Regions from separate parts of the Peribacillus sp. B2I2 genome, predicted to be linked through region 3. Evidence: riboswitches for the same ligand, from Rfam matches in the RefSeq annotation. Region 3 holds a riboswitch; each other region holds the start of a gene.
What was found. Region 3 has a riboswitch for S-adenosylmethionine ahead of ABIE66_RS14395 (YezD family protein). Riboswitches for the same ligand answer to the same signal wherever they lie in the genome.
Positions count from the first base shown of each region.

Region 1: it holds a riboswitch for S-adenosylmethionine, as region 3 does, so the genes downstream of both, ABIE66_RS24900 (5-methyltetrahydropteroyltriglutamate--homocysteine S-methyltransferase) here and ABIE66_RS14395 (YezD family protein) in region 3, are expected to answer to the same signal.
Region 2: it holds a riboswitch for S-adenosylmethionine, as region 3 does, so the genes downstream of both, ABIE66_RS02420 (sugar ABC transporter substrate-binding protein) here and ABIE66_RS14395 (YezD family protein) in region 3, are expected to answer to the same signal.

Region 1 covers NZ_JBGCCB010000001.1:4,993,033-4,996,315, forward strand. The annotation lists gene ABIE66_RS24885 (MIP/aquaporin family protein) at 1-70, opposite strand, end outside; gene ABIE66_RS24890 (glycerol-3-phosphate responsive antiterminator) at 306-848, opposite strand; gene ABIE66_RS24895 (hypothetical protein) at 1,009-1,446, opposite strand; SAM riboswitch class I at 1,631-1,732, shown strand; gene ABIE66_RS24900 (5-methyltetrahydropteroyltriglutamate--homocysteine S-methyltransferase) at 1,816-2,919, shown strand; gene ABIE66_RS24905 (ArsR/SmtB family transcription factor) at 2,971-3,273, shown strand.
Region 2 covers NZ_JBGCCB010000001.1:484,685-487,967, forward strand. The annotation lists gene ABIE66_RS02415 (GTPase domain-containing protein) at 1-1,570, shown strand, start outside; SAM riboswitch class I at 1,668-1,773, shown strand; gene ABIE66_RS02420 (sugar ABC transporter substrate-binding protein) at 1,892-3,004, shown strand; gene ABIE66_RS02425 (sugar ABC transporter ATP-binding protein) at 3,061-3,283, shown strand, end outside.
Region 3 covers NZ_JBGCCB010000001.1:2,914,317-2,917,599, forward strand. The annotation lists gene sat (sulfate adenylyltransferase) at 1-809, opposite strand, end outside; gene ABIE66_RS14390 (phosphoadenylyl-sulfate reductase) at 862-1,566, opposite strand; gene ABIE66_RS14395 (YezD family protein) at 1,752-1,895, opposite strand; SAM riboswitch class I at 2,067-2,175, opposite strand; gene ssuE (NADPH-dependent FMN reductase) at 2,450-2,983, opposite strand; gene ABIE66_RS14405 (TetR/AcrR family transcriptional regulator) at 3,193-3,283, opposite strand, start outside.

The sequences.
Region 1 (3,283 bases), 2.1 Mb from region 3:
CCGCTCCAATACCTGCTCCGAATAAAACTAAAATCATTGTGCCTACTACTTCTCCCCAAAATGGAGTCATGAATAAAACCCCTCCCCTGATAATTTAAAAACCTTGCAAACAAATAAAAGGAGATTCACAGCAGAACTATCCTCATAAAAAAATTATGAATAGATCTGTTGTGAATCTCCTAGTCTCCGTCACATATATTAACTTGTAATGTAAAATATACTAGGTTGTGAAAACGCTGTCAATTATTTTGTGAAAAATTAATCTATTTTTCTGTATTTTTTTTCAAATTCCTCGTTCTACCCTATTAGACGATATCCCATAATTCAGTTTTGGAAGTGGTGATTGCCGACGCTCCAGCATCAAGGGCGTTCAGGACTTCATCAGAAGTACGTATGAGACCGCCTGCAAAAATGGGTGTTTGTAGTCGTTCCTTCACTTCTTTTATCATCCACGGCATAGCGCCCGGTAAAACTTCGATATAATCCGGCTTGGTTTTCTGCACCAGCTTATAACTTTTCTCCAGCGCATGCGAATCTATTAAAAAGATTCGCTGGATGGCAATGACCCCCTTTTGCTTCGCTTTCAAAATAACGTTTGATTTAGTCGAAATCAACCCATATGGATTATACTCCTGACAAATGAATTCTGTCGCATATTCATCACTTCTTATGCCATGGATCAAATCGACATGATAAATCATTTTCTTATTATGCTGCTTTGCCATCATACTTACATTTTTCAATTGTGATATATGCAAATCAAGAAACACGCCTATTTCATAGGAACTTTCTAAGAATCTTTCGAAATCCTTCATGCTTGCCGAAGCAGGCAAAATCTTCTGGTTCATTATTTTCCCCCTTATCTCTGGAAAAACTAAAACTTTTAGTAATTCAGTATATTTTAAAGAGCTTGGTTTTTCAAACACATTTTAATGAATCGCCACCCTATCCATCCTTACACTAACATACCTGTCATCCCCTTTATATATTGCGGCTAAAAACGATCCATCATAAAGAAAGTTTCATTTTCAATGCACCATCGACAAGTTCAAATGATTTAATTGTGCCGACCGGGATTTTTCTAACGATGTTCCAAGCATCAACATTCATTTTGATCATTCTATTTTCAAATTCAAAAAATGGTGGTCTGTTAAATATCCTTTGGTTGATGAAACTCCTGTCAATCGGTTCCATTTCCACTAATTCTAATGAGATCGTTCTTTTTTCCACGTGAACCGGTTTTAATGTAATCCTGAAAGCTACGTTTTTCTTAAACATCATTTTTTTCACTTCCGTCGTTCCGGAAAGCACTATATGCTTTGGCGTAATCTCGACTTTAATATCCTGATCAGATGATTTCATCTTTATGATTCTCTCTATCATAGCTGCAGTTACCGTTATCGGTATGCCATTTCCAAATATATTGGATGGATCGAATGCATTCATCCTGGTATTCCCCTCCAACTTTCAATATCACAGTTCATAAGGAACGTCGGTTATAACATATGCCGGGTTCACGGATGCAGTTAACATTTCCCGAGTTAATAATCGATATATTCTAAATCTTCCACCTTCAACCCTTGACCTTTGTAAAAACTACCTGTATAGTCATAATTAATTTAATAGACAACTCTTATCCAGAGAGGTGGAGGGACTGGCCCTTTGATGCCTCAGCAACAGACTAATCATGTACTGTGCTAATTCCAGAAGTGTAAAAACTTGAAGATAAGAAGAGTAAATAGCTATGCTGCCAACACCTCTTCTTATTTTTAAGAAGAGGTTTTTTATTTTATAAAAGGAAAGAAGGAATGCAACATGTCAATCACATTAACGAAAGCGCCTTTTAGGGCGGACCACGTCGGGAGTTTATTAAGACCGGAACGTTTACATATTGCCAGAAAGCAATTTAAGGATGGTACAATTTCAGCGGAACGACTTCGTGAAGTTGAAACCGAAGAAATCAATCGGATTGTCGATAAACAGATTGAAGTTGGATTAGAGGCTGTGACGGATGGTGAATTCAGACGGACATGGTGGCACTTTGACTTCCTTGAACATTTAAATGGAATCGAGGGATATGTTACTGAAAAAGGACTCACTTTCGATGGTGTGGAAACAGAGAGATATAACGTTCGCAATACCGGAAAGGTTTCATTCAATCCTGAACATCCCTTCATTCGTGATTTTATTGAATTGAACAAAATTGTGGACGGACGTGCCGTTGCCAAACAAACCATTCCCAGTCCCAATCAATTATTTGCTGTAGGTGTTCAAAGTGAAGACGTCTACCCTGATATCGAAGACTATGCAAATGATATCGTCAAAGCGTATCAGCATGCTTTGAAAGCTTTTTATGATGCAGGAGTGCGTTATCTTCAATTGGATGATGTATATATTGCCAGGCTTTCAGCTCCGGATTTCCAGTTCAAAGAGGGAAAATATACGAGGGAACAATTAATTGATTTAGCACTGCGTGTAATTAATGGCGCATTGGAAGGCAAACCAGAAGACCTGGTAGTCACCACCCACCTTTGTCGTGGAAACTACCAGTCGACATGGGCATTTGAAGGAAGCTATGCCCGTATTGCCCCAACATTATTGGCAAAAGAAAAAGTGGATGGATTCTTCTTGGAATATGACGATGATCGCTCAGGGGATTTCGAACCATTGGAATACATTCCAAATGGCGGGGCGCGTGTCGTTCTAGGGGTCGTCACTTCAAAAAATGGAAAAATCGAAGACAAGGAAGCTGTTAAGGCACGTATTAAAGAAGCCTCGCGCTTCGTTCCTTTCGAACAATTATGCTTAAGCCCGCAATGCGGCTTCGCTTCCACCCATCACGGCAACAGGCTAACGGAAGAACAGCAGTGGGAAAAGTTGAAGTTCGTCGTTGATGTAGCAAAAGAAGTATGGGAATGATTTTTTTATTAATCATTTGACATATCGATAATTCTCGATATAATGAAATGTATGAAAACAATCGAGATATTTAAAGCATTATCCAATGAATCCAGGTTGCAAATCTTAAAATGGCTCAAGGCGCCTGAACTCCACTTCACCCCTCATGAGGGAATAGATATGAAGGAAACCGGCGTTTGTGTAAGTCAGATTACAGAAAAATTAAACATGACCCAATCCACGGCCTCTCAATACCTCTCGATGCTTCTTAGAGCAGGATTGATCAAGACGGAGCGGATAGGAAAGTTTACGTATTACAAACGAGATGAAGATGCAATCTCAAAAATTACTGATTTCTTGAAAGAAGAAGTATGAAAATGAACCT
Region 2 (3,283 bases), 2.4 Mb from region 3:
TCAGTCAATTGTTGGCGAGAGCATTGCTGCCGAAGATCATTCATCCCTAGTCAGTGTCAAAGACGGGGATGATTTGGAAATCCTAGAGATTACAGATACAGATAGCAAAGTGGTCATGGAGCTGGCTGAATTGGATGAAACACGCCGTCAGCGAGGGACTATTGTCGATGTGACGATTATCAGTGACTACCTTAGAAATAATGGTCTGCGATTATTGGATACACCGGGGTTCAATGGGGAGAAAAGCGTGGAATCCGATTTCCAAGGCTATTTACATGGCAGTGATGGCCTGATGTTCGTTCTTGATGCCCGGGCGCCTTTCACCGGCAGTGAACGAGATCTATTATTGGAAATTCAAATGATGGCTCCGAAACTGCCTATCCATTTCTTATTGAATAAAATGGATACGATATATAGTGATCAAGTCGCAGTCCGGATGGAAGACGAAACATGGGATAAAGTGAATGCATATTTTCCGAATGCAAAAGTATTCGCTTTCTCCAAACTTTATGACAGCAAGCAGCAGTTGAAGGACCTTTCAGCATTCCTTCAATCGAATTATCAAGATGATAATTGGAAAGAAAGAAGATCTGAAAAAATCCTAGCGTTCATTCGTAAAACTTTATCTTATCTGTTAGAAAAACGGGCAGCCAATGAACGGAAATGCGAGCATTCCATCTCTTGGAATGAACAGATGGAGGTTAAACTGAATGGAGCGGTCAATCAACTGGCTGATTTGGAAAAAGAAAAAAGTGAAAATATCATAAGGTCTTATAGTTCGCTTAAGGATGAAGTGAAAAATCAGCTTTCTTCTAAAATTCCTGAATTGCTGAGGGATTGCTCTAAATCGTTAACGGAAAGCAGTGATTTCAGTCAGGTCCATGTACAGTTAAACCAGGAAATGAATGAGCGGATTCAAGCATTCATTTCTGACAAGATCATGCCTCAATATTACCGTTCTCTTCAAGATTGGATTGCCAGTTCCCAAATGGAGTTCTCACAAAGCCAGCAGTTTATGGATGAAATGAGTGCCGGGTTCAATGAATTATACAAAGAAGAACGGATCACGCTGGCAGGTGACTTTAGGGTATTGGATGACTGGCGCCGTGATGCCGACCGGATGACAAGCAGTATCCGCATCGAAAACGTTAATATCCTTTTGCGCAGAACTCCATCACAATTGCTGCTTAAAGGAGCAGGGAAGCTGTTTGGGGCGATACCGCAAAATAAAGCCAATATGTACAATCGTTATAAGAAATACCTGGAAAGTGAAGATTACCTAGATGTTGCCGAAATGATCACGGAACGTTTCCTTACCCAATTTGGATTGTTTGAAAAATCTTTGGATCGGGACATCTCACTTTTCTATCGCAGTTCCTTTGCGTTACTTCAAAAAACGATAGAGCAAACGCAGACAGAAATCAAAGACTACCAGGCTGCATTGGAGCATATGAAAGAAAATCCGGAAGTTTACCGTGACCCGATCACTTTGTTCGAAGTGAAATTACGTCAGTTGGAGAGACTTGAAAAAATCGAGAAAAAGCGTCTAGCCCAGCTGCAAAGAAAATGAAAAATAACGGGGAACATTTCAAATATTCGAAAAACTATTGACTTTACGACTATATCCCTATAAAGTGATAATTACGAAAAACGTAACACAATATATTCTCTTATCAAGAGTGGCGGAGGGACTGGCCCTAAGATGCCCAGCAACCGTTCCATTAGGAATTGGTGCTAAATCCTGCAAAACAGAAATGTTTTGACAGATAAGAGAGGGATAAGTCTGCAAAACAGCTGATTAAACCTCTCTATATTAATAGAGAGGTTTTTATTTTGGGACTTACACCAACTTAACTGATAAGACTAATAAGAAAATGTGGAGGGGAACAAGATGAGAAGGTCTATTAAAGGGATATTCATTTCAGCCATCGCTTCGGCTTTGCTTTTAACGGGTTGCTCTACAGGGCAGAGTTCCACAGAATCGAAGAAAGAAGAAAAAGTATCATTTGAAAATGTCCCGGAAATATTTGCTAATGGGGAAGGAGCCAAAATCAAAGTGATCCGTAAAATTGGCGGTGATGATCATACGGCCCAATACTTAGCAGGAGCGAAGGAAGAAGGAGAAGCACTGGGGTTTCAAGTGGATACATATACAGCCAATGGTGATACGGCTAAATTTCATGATGCGATCGCACAGGCTTTGCAGGAAGATTATGACGGCTATATCATCTCCCATGGTGATGATGCAGCAACAGTGAATGACGTTCAAAAGTTGGTTGATGCAGGCAAAAGCGTTGTTACATTCGATTCAATAAGCGATCTAACTAAAATAGAAGGCGTAACATTAACATCACAGGATGATGAAGCGTTGGCAACACTGGCTCTTGATAAACTGATAGAAGAAAAGAAAGGTGAAGCGGCAATTGCGTATCTTTGGGTGGATGGTTTCCCTCCAATGGTGAGAAGAAATGCTGTTTATCAGGAGAAATTAAAAGAAAACCCTGGAATTAAAGAAGTCGAAAGATTCGGAGTGGCGTCTGCAGATACTTCGGTTCAAACACAAAATGCTGTAGCCGCAATGCTGAATAAATATCCTAAAGGTAAATTGGATGCAATTTTCGCAACATGGGATGCCTTCGCTATCGGTGCCGCCCGGGCAATTAAAGAAGCGGGACGCGATGAAGTGAAGATATACGGAATAGATGTGTCGAATGCAGACCTTCAGGAAATTAAATCAGCTGGAAGCTCATGGTCCTACACGGCAGCAGTCGATCCCAAGTTGATCGGTGCAGTGAATATGAGGATATTGGCGAAAAAATTAGCGGGCGAAGAAACGCCGCAAACCTATGACTTAGAGGCTTCACTTATTTCACAAAAGGAAATCCAAGCTTCAAAAGAAGCGGTAAATATGGCAAATCTGTCTGGTATTGTCGAAGGATGGGGTGTATCAGCGGAATTTGAAGAAGATTGGATGAAAGTTTTGAAAGATCATTATAAAAAGTAAAAGGGGACACTCTCTTTCCAGTGAAGGGAGTGTCTGTTCAATAAGGGGGAATGGACATGGGCACGCAACTAGAAATGAAGAAAATCTCGATTGAATTTCCGGGGGTGAAGGCGCTTAGTGAAGTTGATTTTTCTGTACAATCAGGGAAAGCCCACGCATTGGTCGGTGCTAATGGAGCAGGGAAATCGACGTTAATGAAAGTTTTATCGGGAGCCCATGTTCATTATTCAGGTGACATATTCATTGATGGGGTGAAGCAGGATATCCGCTCACCAAAAG
Region 3 (3,283 bases):
CGGACCATCGCATGGAAAATCGCTTCTCTTGGTCCTGCATAACGCATGGCAGCAGGGAAAACTGCAAGTGAGACGCGATCCTTGGGATAATATTTTTCAAGCAACACTTTATAGCTTTCCATTCGGACATCTGCCGGAATGTCATCGGATTTAGTGGCACCTACAAGAGGATTTAAAAATAAGCCGTCGACAATCTCCAATGCTGTCTTTTGAATATATTCATGTGCACGGTGAACAGGGTTCCTCGTTTGGAATCCGACAACCGTTTCCCAGCCTTTTTCAGCAAAAGCTTTCCTTGTCTCAACTGGGTCCAGATAATTTGCTTGAAATAGCGGACGCTCTATTCTCTTGACTAACTTTATTTCTCCGCCGACATATACATCCCCGCGGTTATATAAATTTTTCACACCAGGATGCTTCACATCATCCGTTTGATATACTAATGTCGCTTCCAATTGTTTATCGGGAGTGAAAATATCGGAAACGGAGAGAACTCCGTATGTTTCACCTTCATGAGTCAGCTTTACCTCTTCACCTATAGTAAGAGTTTCTGCAACTTCAACGTTCAAAGGCAGCGTAATCGGGATGCTCCATACATGGCCGCTGCTAAGTCTCATATCCTTGACAACTGTCTCATAGTCACTTTTAGTAAAGAAACCTTTGATCGGGCTGTAGGCACCAGTGCCTATCAATTCAAGATCACTTAAAGCTATTTCGTCAATTTCAATTGACTTTGTTATTTTACTAAAATCATATTTTGGTTCCCAAAGATCGATTAGTGTTCCTCCGTGCGGTAAACTGATTGTCATGCTAATTTCCCCCTATGGTTTCTATTGATTTAAGCCTATAATTTCTATTTATTTAAGATAAATGCAATCCGCATTCCGTTTTTTGGGCTCCTTGCCAACGGCCTGAGCGTAAATCATCTGCATTGAAGGCAGGTGCCGTACATGTTTTACAACCAATGCTTGGATATCCATTATCATGTAAGATATTATATGGAAGTCCATTTTTGTGGGCATAACGCCAAACATCTTTCCATGTCCAATGTATGAGTGGACATATTTTTACTGACTTGAACTTATTATCCTTATTGATATACTCTGTCAGAGCCCTTGTTTCAGATTGCTCCCTCCGTAGTCCCGAAAGCCAGGCTGTTGCCGTTGAAAGCACATCTGTAAGTGGAGTGATTTTACGGATGTTACAGCACTTATTGGAATCGCTAAGCCATAATTCATCCCCATGTTCCGCCGCCTGTTCTTCAAGCGTCAATGCTGGTTTCTTCATTTCGATTGAAAGATTTGGATATCGCTTTTTCACTTGATCGATCAATTGGTAAGTTTCCTCAAAATGAACATCTGTATCAAGGAAAACTATTTTTGCCGAGGGATTGACCTTCGCCAATAAATCCGTAAGCACGATGCCTTCTATACCGAAACTACACGCATATATCAGTTTGTTTCCATAATGGTCATTCGCCCATTGCAGTACTTCCAAAGCACCTTTTGTCTCACTATCTTCAGGAAATACAGGTAAATCCCCGGTGTTGAAATTTTCATAGTTTATTAATGCAGCCAACTTTGTAGCCCCCTCTAAGAACTTGCTGTATGTCGCTGGTTAGAGTTACTTTTGATCAATGCCCGTTATAATCTTCCCCAGTTTAAATGACCCTAGGAAAAAGAGACGAATCTAACCAATACTCTCTTTATATCAGTTAAACCCGCCTCTAGTTTTTCTAGTCAGCAGATACCTTATTTAATTCTTAGCTTTTCATTTCTTTCCATTTGAATGATTTTACCATCTTGGACAATAAGTGTAATCGATCCATACTTCATTGAATTAAGCATTTCTTGAAGTCGTTCAAATATTTCTTCAAGCTGATTCTCTTTATCCAAACCTGTTCCTCCTTTAAGAAAATCCGCGAATATATTATTTCACCGCTGATTAAATGAATTTATTAAATTTATATAATTCCAAACAACCTTAAATTGTTATGGTTTCCCAAAGAATTTTCCGAAAAATAAAAATCTTTCCATGATGGAAAGATTTCAAGGTAAATATTCTTTACCTTATCTTCCAAAATGATCAACATTTTGTTGGAGGTAGCACCTTGCATCCATCATGCAGGTTGCTGGACTTCAAAGGGCCAATTCCCTCCGTCGCTCTGGATAAGTTTTATTATTTTAAATATTAACATATATTTAATCCTTGTCAATGGAGTTTTCTTATAAAATAACTTGGTTTAATATTATGGAGGAACTGTTATTTTTATACACACTATTCCATTCATGATTTTATGTTCATTTAAATATGAAAATAGACTCGTCTTTTTAGATAAAGTCTCCAAAAAAATGAGTCTATTTTCATTATTAAGCTATTATTGATGCCTGTCATTCATTGAAAAAGTAATTACTTGAATTCCATTCCTTTTGTTGAAGTCGATTACTTATTAATTTCTTAACTGAATCGCTTCTATAAATTCTTGAACCTGACTCTGGACGCGATCAACTAAATTCAAGTCATTGATCGGGTTTTCTGAATTCTGTTTATCTATTTCCTTATCCACAAAATATATGCCCTGCAACGGCTCGCCTTTTAATATTGAAATTAATGGTTTAAGCGCATAATCAATCGCCAATAAATGCCTGTTACTTCCGCCAATCATAATGGGCAGCACTGGCTTCCCCTTAAAAGCTCCTTCTGGCAGCAAATCAATCAAGGCTTTTAATACCCCTGTATAAGAAGCCTTATATACCGGTGAACCAATGATGATTCCTCTGGCTGCTTGTATTTTCTCCGAAAGCTTTAAGATATCTTCGCTATTATATTTCCCTTGGAATAAATCATCTGCTGAGAAATCCGTAATTGAGTAATAAGCTGTGGTAAATCCTTGGTTTTCGACTAATGATTGAATATGTTTTAGTGAAATGTCCGTTCTTGATGGAATCGCTGGACTACCTGATAAAATTACGATATCGCTCATATTAATCCCCTCCCATATTACATGGTTTTTAGAATAAAAATCCTCGTAATGAATTTGTTGCAGCATGCATTTATCGTAATAGTCTGAAAAATATAAGTCAAATCTTACACTCCGGTTTATTAATTTCACAAGTAATGATTGCTTACCATTCAAAAAAACACGGTCATATTTGCGGCTTGATGCACAAGCCTTTTAATATGACCGTTTCATTATGTATGATTTTGTTTTCCATGAATACCATATACCAAAAGTTGTGCAATGCTCTTAATTCGTTCAGAAGTAAAATATGGTTCCTTTTTC